DNA from 3 places in the Bacterioplanoides sp. SCSIO 12839 genome. Region 2 is predicted to be linked to each of the others. Evidence: predicted binding sites of a transcription regulator. Region 2 holds the regulator's gene; each other region holds the start of a gene.

Region 1 (4,282 bases), 1.8 Mb from region 2:
GAATACCAATGGAGCGTCACTGGAGTTATCGCTGTTGAGTTTCCTGGGGGCACAAATAGCTCAGATGTTAGCGACTCAGGTGGTGCCTAACTTTAAAACGCTTTATGCCCGTCCTTATCAACGTGTCACGGGCGACGAATTGAGCGATATTCGTGACGCTATCGAAAAATGTAATGGCAATAAAACCATGGCAGCAAAAGTGCTGGGCCTGACCCCAAGACAGCTACGTTATCGTCTGGCAAAACTATCTGAATAAGGTAGCTGAATGAAGTATCTGAACTAGGCATTTGAATAGCCTTATCTTAATCCTGATCATGACGTTTCATTAAACTGTCATCACCAGCGGGGCAAACTGGTTAAATACTAACCATGAGCCCCGTTATGACTCCCATCCGAATCAGCATTGTTACTGAAACGTACGTCCCTGATGTGAATGGCGTGGCCAATTCTTTGCGCCATTTAATTAGCTCGCTGGACTCAAAGCGCTATCGTGTTCAGATTATTCGTACGACCCCCAAAAAAAACTGGTTACCGGAAGAGGAAGAAATCTGGACGTCCGGAATTACTATTCCTATGTATCCGGATTTGCAAATTGGCTTGCCTGCAAAGAATAAAATTTCATCAGCGTGGCAGCAGTTTCAGCCAGACCTGATCTTTATTGCCACCGAAGGCCCGCTGGGTTATTCCGCTTTAAAAGAGGCACAACGTCGAACGCTGCCCGTGCTGAGTGCCTTTCATACTAATTTTCACCGTTACAGCAGTTATTACGGTTTTGGTTGGATTAAAAACCTCACGCTGAACTGGTTACGGCGTTTTCACAATAAAACACTGGCGACTCTGGTACCGTCACGGGAAAGTGCTGATTTTTTGCGACAGTCTGATTTTCTAAATGTTCATGTTTTACCGCATGGTGTGGATTGTGAATTGTTCCACCCCAAGCGACGCTCAATACAATTACGACAGCAGTGGGGCATCACTCCAGAACAACCCGTGGCTTTGTATGTCGGCCGTATTGCCGCCGAAAAAAATATCCCACAAGTGATCAGCAGTTTTCGTCAATGCCAGCAGCAACATCCGGATTTGCGCCTGGTGATGGTTGGGGATGGGCCGATGCGTGATGAGTTGGAACAACAAAATCCGGATATTGTTTTTGCTGGCGTAAAAACCGGAGAGGCGCTGGCAAGGCATTATGCGTCGTCAGACTGTTTTGTGTTTGCCAGCCTGACAGAGACATTTGGTTTGGTCACGCTGGAAGCCATGGCGAGTGGTTTACCGGTCGTCGCCTATGACTTGGCTGCAGCTTCTCAGTTTATTCGTAACGGAGAAAACGGTTATCTGGCTCCGGGGGAAGACACCGATAACTTTACTCAGGCATTTCAACAGCTGTTAAATCTGGACTTATCCGAAGCAGGCAAGACAGCCCGAACTCATGCCGAGCAGGCAAGTTGGAGCGCTGTTGCAGATTTGTTTGATCATCACGTGAAGCAAGCGCTTTATTGTGAGCCGGTGACAGTGTCGGCAAAGATTCAAACCATGGTATGAGGTTTGCTCTATCTGATAATAGTAAAACTATTATCATGGAGATCGGCCTGTGGAATTTAACCGCCAAAGTATCGCTACTCTGCAAAAAATCAAACGTCTTGCCAAAGAAGAGCAGGGTTGCATTATTCATTATGATTCGCCAACACTGGAGCATGATCTGCGAACGCTGGTGCAAAGTGGTGTCAGCCCGGCTCTATTAGCCCTGATCGAAGATTTTTTGCCTTCTCAGGAGCCTTCTCCGGCATTTACAACTGAGCCCAGGATGTATCGTGGAGCCGCATATGTTGTGGATGATGCTGCCCGGACGGCTAAGCGTACCCAAAAAATTTACCGTGGCCAGGTGGTCATGGCCTGACGTTTTAGTTCCTGATTGATAATTGGGTGTGCAATATGATGGTGCGATTAAAGTATGCACGCCCAATCACTGAACATGGTGTCATCAAACTACTCGTGTTTCTTTTCACCTTTTGTATGATGCTTGTTTGTATGCTCAGCAAGTAATATACCATTCCCTTTGTTTTTGTATGGCCATTTGACTTGTATCAAGCTTGTATCCGGGTCCTTGGTTACGACTAAAATCCCTTGATATGTATCAAGTTCACCTCTGCCGTCGCTGCTAAATTAATTGCATAGCAATTGAGCTGGTGTTTCCACCAGTACACAAAAATACGAGAGAGAGGTGAGCATTATGTTTATGGATGAAGTGGTATTTGCTGGTTTAGCCATTGTAGGGCTGACTTGTGCTTTTTTTGTAGGCTTTTACCTGGCCGTTAAAAATGACATCAAAAAGCACGGCACCGGCGAATAACTAACGCTTTTAAAACCGGGTGCCACGCTCGCAGTCGTGACATCTGAGGTTGTTTCCTTTTCTGCGCTGAGCATCTTGCTCTCTGAGTGAGTACCTTGCCTCTGGGCCTAACCCTTGTGGTTATGGCCCCTTTTTTATCCGCTTTTTATTTTCTCAGAGCTGGTGGCGCGCCAGCAGTAATGGCTGGTTGATGTTCATCGCCTGTAAACGTTGAAGTAATGCCTGTAATGGTTCGCCTTCTTCAACCGGGCCAATCCTGACTTTGTGCAATGTCAGCTGTTGTGAATGCCTCACGGTTGTAACACCCACCTGAGTATCACTGCCTAATTCTGTTTGTAAGCGCTGCTGTAGCTTTTTAGCCGCCGTTGGATCCGACAATGCCCCTACTTGAACCCAGCGTTCGGATTGATTCTTTGGCGGATGAATGACATCGACCTGAACGTTAGCGGTACCTTGCTTGTGGATCCCCAGCTTGACGGCAGCCGCGTATGAAAGGTCGATGATGCGACCCTCGTGAAAAGGCCCGCGGTCGTTCACCCGGACAACCACAGACTGGTTGTTATCCAGGCGGGTAACACGAACGTAGCTGGGTAAAGGCAGTGTTTTATGAGCGGCAGTGAATTGATAAACATCATAGATCTCACCATTGGAGGTCTGATGTCCATGAAATTTCATGCCATACCAGGAAGCAATACCGCGACCGCTGTAGCCGTCTGCACTGTCCATCACCTGATACTCTTTGCCCAACACGGTGTAACGCTTGGGGTTGCCCATCACACTCTTTGCTTCAATTCTGGGAGTTGGTTCTTTTAGTGCCTGAACATCGGCGATTGGTGCGGGCGTAAAATCTTGCGAGTGCTGATAGCGAGAACTGCTGCAACCAGCCAGCAGAGTGCTGGCTGCGAGAAGAACAGCGGAAAGAGAAACAACGATATGGCGCATTTTATTTCGCCAGTTCTTCGCTAAGCTGGTAAACCGCCATGGCATACATACGGCTGTGATTGTAACGGGTGATCACATAGAAGTTGTATTCCCCCAGCCAGAACTCCGCTCCGTTTTTACCTTCTAAACGCATCAGGGTGGCGGCTTTGTCGTCAGCAATCGCTTCGGTTGGTGTAACCCCCAGTGCTTTTAACTCACCGGCGGTCCACTTAGGTTTACGACGATCGTTAACGACTGGCTGATATTGATCACCAGTGACACGCACACGTTGAGTGACGGGTTCGCCATCACGCCAGCCGTGACGTTTAAAGTAGTTGGCGACGCTATGAATGGCATCCGCCGGATTGTTCCACAGGTCACGTTTGCCATCGCCATCACCATCAACGGCATAACTCAGATAACTGGTAGGAATAAACTGACCATATCCCATTGCACCAGCATAGGAACCTTTGATCACCGCCGGGTCCAGTTGCTCTTTTTCGGCTAGCGCAAAGAAGGCTTTTAATTCACGCCAGAACAATGGACGTTTGGGGTAATCAAAGGCCAGAGTGGATAACGAGTCTAGCACCCGGTAGCGGCCCTGGCGTTTGCCATAAAAGGTTTCAACACCAATGATTGCCGCAATAATTTCTTTTTTAACGCCGTATTTCTGTTCGGCTTCGGTCAGCAGATCATCGTATTGTTTCAGGAAGGCTTTACCCTGCTCAATACGTTTTGTGGTGAGGAAAATTTGTCGATACTCATGCCACTCTTTGCTTTTTTCTGCAGGGCGTTGAATGGCTTCTAATACGGAATCCAGTTTCTTTGATTGGGATAACCATTTTTTCGCTTCACTGGCTGGAATCTGATATTCCGCTTCCAGTTCTTTACTGAATTCTTCAAAGCGAGGGTGCTGGTCATAGGCTGCAAAAGCAGACGCGCCTGACAGGCTCCATAAGGTCAAAATACCTGAGGCAACTCCAGCTAAGCGTGATAAACGCATCATAAAAA
Region 2 (4,282 bases):
CGGCGGCACCTTCAACGTTGAAAACCCGATGCAGATGAAAGTGACGGCCACCGGTGCTGAAGCACAGCTATCAACGATTATGCGTCTGATGGATCGTGCCCAACAGGAAAAACCACGGGTTGCTTTACTGGCCGACAAGGTTGCCAGCCATTTTGTTGCAGCCGTGTTACTGATCTCCGGCAGTGTGTTTGGCTTCTGGGCCTGGCAAGGCGATGATCATGCGTTTTTTATTGCGCTATCCGTTTTGGTGGTGACTTGCCCATGCGCCCTCTCCTTGGCGACACCCACTGCCCTGACCGCAGCCACTGCAGCATTACGCGAAGCCGGATTGCTTATCAGCAAAGGCCATGTATTAGAAACCCTGACTCAGGTTGATCGTGTTGTGTTTGATAAAACCGGCACCCTGACTCAGGGGAAACTGTCGATTGAGCAGGTCATCCCTCTTAACCAGCAAACAGAACAAGGGGTGCTGGAACTGGCTGCCGCACTGGAACAACATTCGACTCATCCGATTGCACGAGCGTTTCAGCAGATTGAACCGGCAAATAGTGCCACCGATATCGAACAGATTCCGGCTCAGGGCATCCAGGGCACCATTGCAGGCCAGCGTTATAAACTGGGGCATCTTGCCTTTGTCTCAAATCAGCCGGCTTTCACCTCAAACCAACCGCTGCAGCAACCAGAAGACAGCGAAGGCCAGTGGTTATTGCTGGCAGATGAGCAACAGCCGCTGGGCTGGATTCAGGTGAACGACTCATTGCGCAAATCCGCCTATCGGTTGTTAGCTGGGTTACGTCAGCGTGGTATTAAAACGGCGTTATTAACCGGCGACCCCAGCGGTTCCGGCGAACGGATTGCCACCGAACTGGGTATTGATGAATTACGCACGGGCGTTTCACCAGAAGAAAAGTTGCAGCAAGTCAGCCAATGGCAACAACAAGGTGAGCGCATTTTAATGGCTGGTGACGGTATAAACGATGTTCCGGTTCTGGCCGGTGCCGATATTTCACTCGCAGTGAACGAAGCCACTGATTTGGCAAAAACCAATGCCGATACGGTGCTCACCAATGGCCGCCTGGAAGTGATTCTTGCGGCTCTCGATGGCGCGGTGGCTACCCGCCGCAATATTCGCCAGAACATTGGCTGGGCACTGGGGTATAATCTGGTGGCATTACCCATTGCTGCCGCCGGACTGGTTCCCCCTTGGGCGGCGGCCATTGGCATGTCATTAAGTTCATTGATTGTTGTTACCAATGCCCTGCGCCTGACGCGCATTGGTCGTCTTATCCGGGAGAAATAAGCCATGGATATCATTTACGTTCTGGTACCTTTATCTTTGCTTCTGCTGGCGATTGCGATTGGTATTTTCTTTTGGGCCGTTAAAAGCGGGCAGTTTGATGATATGGACTCTCCCGCTCATAAAATCCTGTTTGATGACGACGACGATTTGCCCCGCCAGAAAGATTCCTCGAAAGACTCTTCAGACAACCACTGAGCGTTAGTATGAATGAACCTCTTTCGCTCATCACCGCGCTATTGCTGGGCTTATTTGGCGCAAGCCATTGCCTGGTCATGTGCGGTGGCATTGCTGCTGCAACCGGAGCCGCCGCTAACGAAACACACAGTAAAGTTGCCACCCTGCTGGCGTTTAACATCGGACGCATTTCGTCTTACACCTTTGCAGGACTCATCGTCGGATTCTTAGGCCTGTGGCTGCAACAGTTACACGATGGACTGATGCTGTCGCTGCGCTCACTCGCCGGCGTCATGCTGATACTGATGGGGCTTTACGTTGCCCGGTGGGCCAGCTGGCTAACCCGCATTGAGCAACTTGGACAAGGGTTATGGAAGCGTTTACAACCCTCGGCCGGAAAGCTGATGACCCAATCATCGCTGCGCTCCCGGATCGCTCTGGGCATGTTATGGGGCTGGTTGCCTTGTGGCCTGATCTACAGCACGCTGAGCTGGGTAGCCGCTAATGGTGATCCATTGCTGGGCGCTTTAACCATGGCCACCTTTGGCCTGGGCACTCTACCCGCATTATTTGCCGGCGGGCTGGCTACAGCCACGCTCAGCCGTTGGTTAAATCATCAACTGACGCGGCAACTAGCCGGACTATCGCTCATCATTTTTGGACTCTGGACACTGGTTTCTATTTGGCTTCCTGTTCTTGACAGATAAGCCTATCACTAGGAACATAGACCCAGTTTTTCACAGCAGTCCCATCATGGGATTATCGTTGCAGGCTTTATTTATGAAACCATCCTCTGTATCAACCCCATTGCGTGGCACTCAACCTCATTGCCAGACCTGCTCGCTGAATGCGCTGTGTCTGCCATTGTCACTGAATGACACTGACATGGAACGCCTTGACGATATCATTCGTCGTGGTCGCCCGATTCAGAAAGGCCAGCTGTTATTTCAACAGGGCGAAGCGTTTCAATCCGTATTTGCCGTTCGTACCGGCGCATTAAAGACCTATACCTTGGCTTCTAACGGCGAAGAACAAATTACCGGTTTCCATCTGGCCAGTGAGCTGGTTGGCCTGGCTGGCTATAACAACGAATACTATCCGTTATCCGCCAAAGCACTGGAAACCACAACCGTCTGTGAAATTCCGCTGACTCAGCTGGATGAACTGGCCGATGAATTGCCCGACCTGCGTAAGCAGCTGATGCGCACCATGGGTACTGAAATCCGTCACGACCAGAACATGATGCTGCTGCTGAGCAAAAAGAATGCTGAAGAGCGTGTAGCCTCCTTCTTGATGGATATTTCCACTCGTTATGCCCGTCGTGGCTTCTCGGCGACTCACTTCCGCCTACCAATGTCTCGTGTTGATATCAGTAACCATCTTGGCCTGGCAGTAGAAACCATCAGCCGTGTATTTACTCGTTTCCAGAAAAACGGACTGATCGAAACTCAGGGCAAAGAAATTATTCTGCAAGATCTGGATCTGTTAAAAGAAATGGCCGGATTATTGTCCGAAGAAGAATGTGGCCATGCCACAGAAGAAGAATAAGCCGTTTTATTATTGCCTCACCAGAATAACAGCTTATCAAAAGCGCCCGGATTGTATCCTGGCGCTTTTTTTATGTACTTTATGCAGCCCGATAATAATCATTCATTCCCACTGAGGCCTGTTTATGAGTTGCCAGGCAACCCTGACAGTTGAGCAACAAATTGCCACTATTTGCTTTAGCAATCCCGACCAGCATTACATGACGGTTGAATTGCTGGAGCAGATTCAACACGCTTTTCTCAAGGCAGAAGATGATCCTCAAGTACGTGCCATCGTTCTTAAAAATCAGCAGCCGGGTTATTTTATTACCCACTACTCACTGGATGAAATCAATCAGGTGCTGGAACTGCCGATGAAACTCAAGCCTTGGCTGAAACGGTTGTTTCCGGCAACACTTCGGCTGTCGATGGCGCTGTCGCGTCAGCTAATTCGGCTTGATCACAGGGCCAGTACTCAGCGCATATTGGATAAAGCCACGCACAATACCTTACTGCAGGGCACCATCACCTACGCCCGGGTGAATCGGTTTTTATTACGCTTAAGACAGAGCCGTAAACCGGTGATTGCTATGTTGGCTGGTAACACTCAGGGTTATGGAATGGAGCTGGCATTAGCTTGTGACTTCCGCTTAATGGCCCGTGGAGAATACCATTTAGGCCAAATCGAATCGCTGATTGGTCTGATTCCCGGCTCCGGTGGCATGCATCACCTGGCACGTTTAACCGGTACCGCAAAAGCCATGGAGTTATCCATGCTGGGAACCCGGTTGAAAGCCGACGAAGCCGAACAACTCGGACTCATTTATAAAGCCTGTGACGAAGATGCGCTGGAGCAGGAATGTTATCAATTGGCGCAACAGCTCTGTTTACGCAGCCCGTTATCGTTAAGTTATATCAAACGAAATATTAACCGGGGTCGCAGCCTGGACTTTGCTCAGGCGATCAAAATGGATGAAGTAGGATTTATGGACAGCGCTTGTACACCACAAGCCAGTGACACTTACCGGCAACAGCGGCAGCGTCTGAATCAGGGTGAGAGTATCAATAACAGCTTTGAACATTGGCAGCAGACAGATTTAAACCAGACTTTGAAGTGAGCCTGAAGTAAGTCAGCCATAAAACAAACGTGGCTGACACGATAAAATCGCGTCAGCCACGCAGGGAAAACAGACGAATCAGCTCGTGTGTGCCGCCTGCATATCTTCATTAATATGGCGACTGGCACGGGTAAACTGCCAGATACCCACCGCCGCAGCGACAA
Region 3 (4,282 bases), 1.1 Mb from region 2:
GAGCTATTTTTGTAGCAGCAACAGGATGTTGCGGTAGCGCTGCAGGGCCCGGGATGGCCCTTCGGCGCTGCGAGAAAAAATATCTGATGCCTGTTAGGTCTTCTGTCGAAGATCCAATTCCCTTACTTGCGACTCCGATCCTTTGAACTAGGCTTGCTCTAGGAAAATAATTATCGGATCAAAGGTTATGATTGCATTTTTCTTGGTAAGCATGGGGATTGCCGGTGTTGTGTGTTTTGTTGCGTATTTTCTGCTGCAACGCAAAGTACTGGAAGAAACGCTGACGCTGGACGACGGCAAGGGTTACTTTCTGATTGCCTGTATTCTGATTGGCTTTTTAATCAGTGCGGGTGGCTTTTATGTCGGCCAGACCGCTGGCTACGATCAGCAGGAAGGTACCTCGACCATGATGGCGTTGGCGATATTGCTGGATATTATGGTGACCTTACTGGTGCTGATTTATGGCTTGGTAAAGTTCCGAGAACCTGAACATTACTGAAGGACGTGACGCATAGAGGTCTGCTTTATGCGTCTATTTTCCCCATCATCTCTGGGCTGCAGGAGGGTAATTCAGCACTGCTGAATTTATGAGCGAATATTGCTTGCGTATGACAAACCCTTCCTATAGAATGCCGCCCTCTTTTGAATCAACCTGCCCTTGAAGGCGAGAAATTGATGAAAACTTACAGCGCAAAACCCGAAACCGTAAAACGTGAATGGTTTGTAGTTGATGCAGCTGAGCAAACGCTGGGTCGTCTGGCTACTGAGGTTGCTCGCCATTTGAGAGGCAAGCACAAGCCTGAGTACACGCCACACGTAGACACTGGCGATTACATCGTAGTTATCAACGCAGACAAAGTTAAAGTAACCGGCAACAAAGGCAGTGATAAAATGTATCACCGTCACACTGGTTACCCAGGTGGTCTGAAATCGATCTCTTTTGACAAGCTGATCGACTACAAGCCTGAACAAGTAATTGAACTGGCCGTTAAAGGCATGCTGCCTAAGAACCCTCTGGGTCGTGCTATGTTCAAGAAAATGAAAGTTTACGCTGGTAGCGAGCATCCACATGCTGCGCAACAGCCACAAGAACTGAAAGTAGGATAAGATCATGGCAGAACAATACTACGGTACTGGTCGTCGTAAGACTTCTACTGCACGTGTTTTCTTACGTCCAGGTACTGGCAACATCGTTGTTAACAAACGTCCTCTGGATGTTTACTTCGGTCGTGAAACTGCTCGCATGGTAGTTCGCCAGCCTCTGGAGCTGACCGAAAGCTTAGAGAAATTCGATATCATCGTTAATGTTAACGGCGGTGGTGGTAACGGTCAGGCGGGTGCTATCCGTCACGGTATCACTCGTGCTCTGATGCAATACGATGAGACTCTGCGTCCATCTCTGCGTGCTGCGGGTTATGTTACTCGTGATGCTCGTGAAGTTGAGCGTAAGAAAGTGGGTCTGCGTAAAGCACGTAAGAAGCCACAATTCTCCAAGCGTTAAGCTTGCCTCCAATTCCATCACTGGAATTCGGAAGAAAAGAAGCGTCCCTTGGCTTATGTCAATGGACGCTTTTTTTATGCCTCAAAACCCCATGGTTATTGGGTTTTATAGTTGTCTCTGCGGCCGCTTTTCTTTAGTATGTGCGCCGCTCTGTTTGCTATGTTTGGTCTGTATAACAAGTGCACAATATTGCAGCTTCCGACTGGCAACATTAGATTTTTTTTGATGGGAGAGGATGGTAATGAGTCAAGACGGCGTGAATAAGAGTCGACGTACTCTGCTCGTAGGCGCGACTGCTGCTGTCGGTGCTGTCGGTGCGGGTTTTGTCGCAGTACCCTTCGTGAAATCTTGGAATCCAAGTGAAAAAGCGAAGGCGGCGGGTGCCCCGGCTAAAGTTGACGTAAGTAAAATTGAACCTGGCGCGATGATTACCGCCGAATGGCGTGGCAAGCCTGTTTATATTGCCCGTCGTACGGAAGAGGCTCTGGCAACTCTGCCAACGCTGAACGGTAACCTGAAAGATCCGGAAAACAGCAACAAAGATCAGCAACCAGCGTACGCGGACAATATCAACCGTTCCCGTCAGCCTGACCTGATTGTTCTGTTGGGTGTATGTACTCACCTGGGTTGCGCTCCGAAATATCACGCTGAGGTGAAGCCTGAACCATTCGATGCCAACTGGCAGGGTGGTTGGTTCTGCCCATGTCACGGTTCTAAGTTTGACCTGTCAGGCCGTGTATTTAACGGTTCTCCGGCATCTGCAAACCTGGTAGTTCCTCCCTATTCTTTCGAAAGCGACGGCATTGTGATCATCGGTGTTGATGAGGAGAACGCTTAATGAGCAAGCAGCAAAATACTCTGATGGGTTGGATTGATGACCGCCTGCCAGTAACTCAGACCTACGAAAAGCATATGTCTAAGTACTATGCTCCGAAGAACTTTAACTTCTGGTACTTCTTCGGCGTAATCTCCATGTTAATGCTGGTGAACCAGATTCTGTCTGGTATCTGGCTGACCATGAACTTCACGCCAAGCGCGGAAGCGGCTTTTGCTTCTGTTGAATACATCATGCGTGATGTTGAATGGGGTTGGTTGATTCGTTATATGCATTCAACCGGTGCGACCTTCTTCTTTGTTGCCGTTTACCTGCACATGATGCGTGCTCTGCTGTACGGATCCTACCAGAAGCCACGTGAGCTGATCTGGATCTTCGGTATGCTGATCTACTTGCTGCTGATGGCTGAAGCCTTCATGGGTTACGTACTGCCTTGGGGTCAGATGTCTTACTGGGGTGCGCAGGTAATTATCTCTCTGTTTGGCGTAATTCCTTTTGGTATTGGTGATGCACTGGTTGAATGGGTGCGTGGTGACTTCCTGATCTCCGGCGCGACTCTGAACCGTTTCTTCGCACTGCACGTGATTGCTCTGCCACTGGTGATTGTGGCGCTGGTTGTTATGCACTTATTAGCATTGCACGAAGTGGGCTCTAACAACCCAGATGGCGTTGATATTAAGAAACACAAAGATGAAAACGGTAAGCCATTAGACGGCGTACCTTTCCACCCTTACTACACCGTGCACGATATGGTGGGTATTGTGGTCTTCCTGATGGTGTTCTGTAGCGTTATGTTCTTTATGCCAGAAGGTGGCGGTTTCATGCTGGAATACGCCAACTTTGAACCAGCGAATGGTCTGAAGACCCCTGAGCACATTGCTCCGGTATGGTACTTCGGTGCGTTCTACGCCATCCTGCGTGCAATTCCAGACAAGTTACTGGGTGTTGTAGCCATGGGCGGTGCGATTGCCATTCTGTTTGTTCTGCCTTGGCTGGATCGTAGCCCGGTTCGTAGCTGGCGCTACAAAGGCTGGATCAGCAAAGTATTCATTGTTGTCTTTGCGATTGCCTTCGTATTGCTGACCTGGCTGGGTACTCAGCCTGCGACTGACATCAACACTCTGATGGCGCGTATTTCTTCGGTTATCTATTTCGGCTTCTTCCTGTTAATGCCGATTTACACCAAGATCGAGAAAACCAAACCTGTGCCAGAGCGTGTAACCGGAGGTCACTAAGCATGAAAAAATTATTAGGTTTATTGGCTGCTATCGTTCCGGCACTGGCTGTTGCTGGCGGTGGCGCTAACATCCACCTGGATGAACATAAGACTGACCTGCACGACAAAGCGTCTCTGCAGCGTGGTGCTCAGGTTTATATGAACTACTGTATGGGCTGTCACTCACTGGAGCATGCACGTTATAACCGTGTTGCCCGTGACCTGGATATCCCGGAAGAGCTGATGATGGAGAACCTGGTGTTCCCGGATACTAAAATCGGCTCTCTGATGTCTAACGCGATGCGTCCGGAAGATGGTAAGACCTGGTTTGGTGCGACACCTCCGGATCTGACTCTGGTTGCTCGTGTTCGTCGTCCAGACTGGCTCTACACTTACCTGCGTAGCTTCTACGAAGATCCAAGCCGCCCTTGGGGTGTGAATAACTCGGTCTTTAAAGATGTAGGTATGCCGCACGTTCTGGCTGATCTGCAAGGTCGTCAGGTAATGGGCACTGCTCAGGTTGCTGTGGGTTATGACACTCTGACAGGCCAGGAAATCACTGAAGAGCAGGACGGTGTTCTGTATCTGGCAGAAGAAGGTACTTTGTCACCAAAAGAATACGACCGTTTGGTGTTCGACCTGGTGAACTTCCTGACTTATGTTGCTGAACCCATTGCGGTTGAGCGTCAGCGTCTGGGTTGGTGGGTACTGTTATTCCTGGCAATTTTCT

The links. The regulator FNR, encoded in region 2, switches genes on or off when oxygen is low (the NO sensors DNR and NnrR bind a similar motif). The targets are predictions, from matches to a motif close to TTGATNTANATCAA.
Region 1: a site for FNR is predicted at 2,125-2,138, ahead of ccoM (cytochrome c oxidase subunit CcoM). Genes of this name have one in related genera too.
Region 3: a site for FNR is predicted at 1,550-1,563, ahead of petA (ubiquinol-cytochrome c reductase iron-sulfur subunit). Genes of this name have one in related genera too.

The regions. Positions count from the first base shown of each region.
Region 1 is NZ_CP073745.1:3,314,713-3,318,994, reverse strand. It holds gene KFF03_RS15075 (helix-turn-helix domain-containing protein) at 1-256, shown strand, start outside; gene KFF03_RS15070 (glycosyltransferase family 1 protein) at 382-1,542, shown strand; gene KFF03_RS15065 (hypothetical protein) at 1,592-1,897, shown strand; gene ccoM (cytochrome c oxidase subunit CcoM) at 2,231-2,350, shown strand; gene KFF03_RS15055 (septal ring lytic transglycosylase RlpA family protein) at 2,504-3,292, opposite strand; gene mltB (lytic murein transglycosylase B) at 3,294-4,277, opposite strand.
Region 2 is NZ_CP073745.1:1,499,894-1,504,175, reverse strand. It holds gene KFF03_RS07025 (heavy metal translocating P-type ATPase) at 1-1,300, shown strand, start outside; gene ccoS (cbb3-type cytochrome oxidase assembly protein CcoS) at 1,304-1,495, shown strand; gene KFF03_RS07015 (sulfite exporter TauE/SafE family protein) at 1,504-2,181, shown strand; gene fnr (fumarate/nitrate reduction transcriptional regulator Fnr) at 2,255-3,022, shown strand; gene KFF03_RS07005 (enoyl-CoA hydratase/isomerase family protein) at 3,147-4,118, shown strand; gene KFF03_RS07000 (MFS transporter) at 4,197-4,282, opposite strand, start outside.
Region 3 is NZ_CP073745.1:443,144-447,425, forward strand. It holds gene KFF03_RS02115 (hypothetical protein) at 188-499, shown strand; gene rplM (50S ribosomal protein L13) at 676-1,107, shown strand; gene rpsI (30S ribosomal protein S9) at 1,109-1,501, shown strand; gene petA (ubiquinol-cytochrome c reductase iron-sulfur subunit) at 1,743-2,339, shown strand; gene KFF03_RS02135 (cytochrome bc complex cytochrome b subunit) at 2,339-3,571, shown strand; gene KFF03_RS02140 (cytochrome c1) at 3,574-4,282, shown strand, end outside.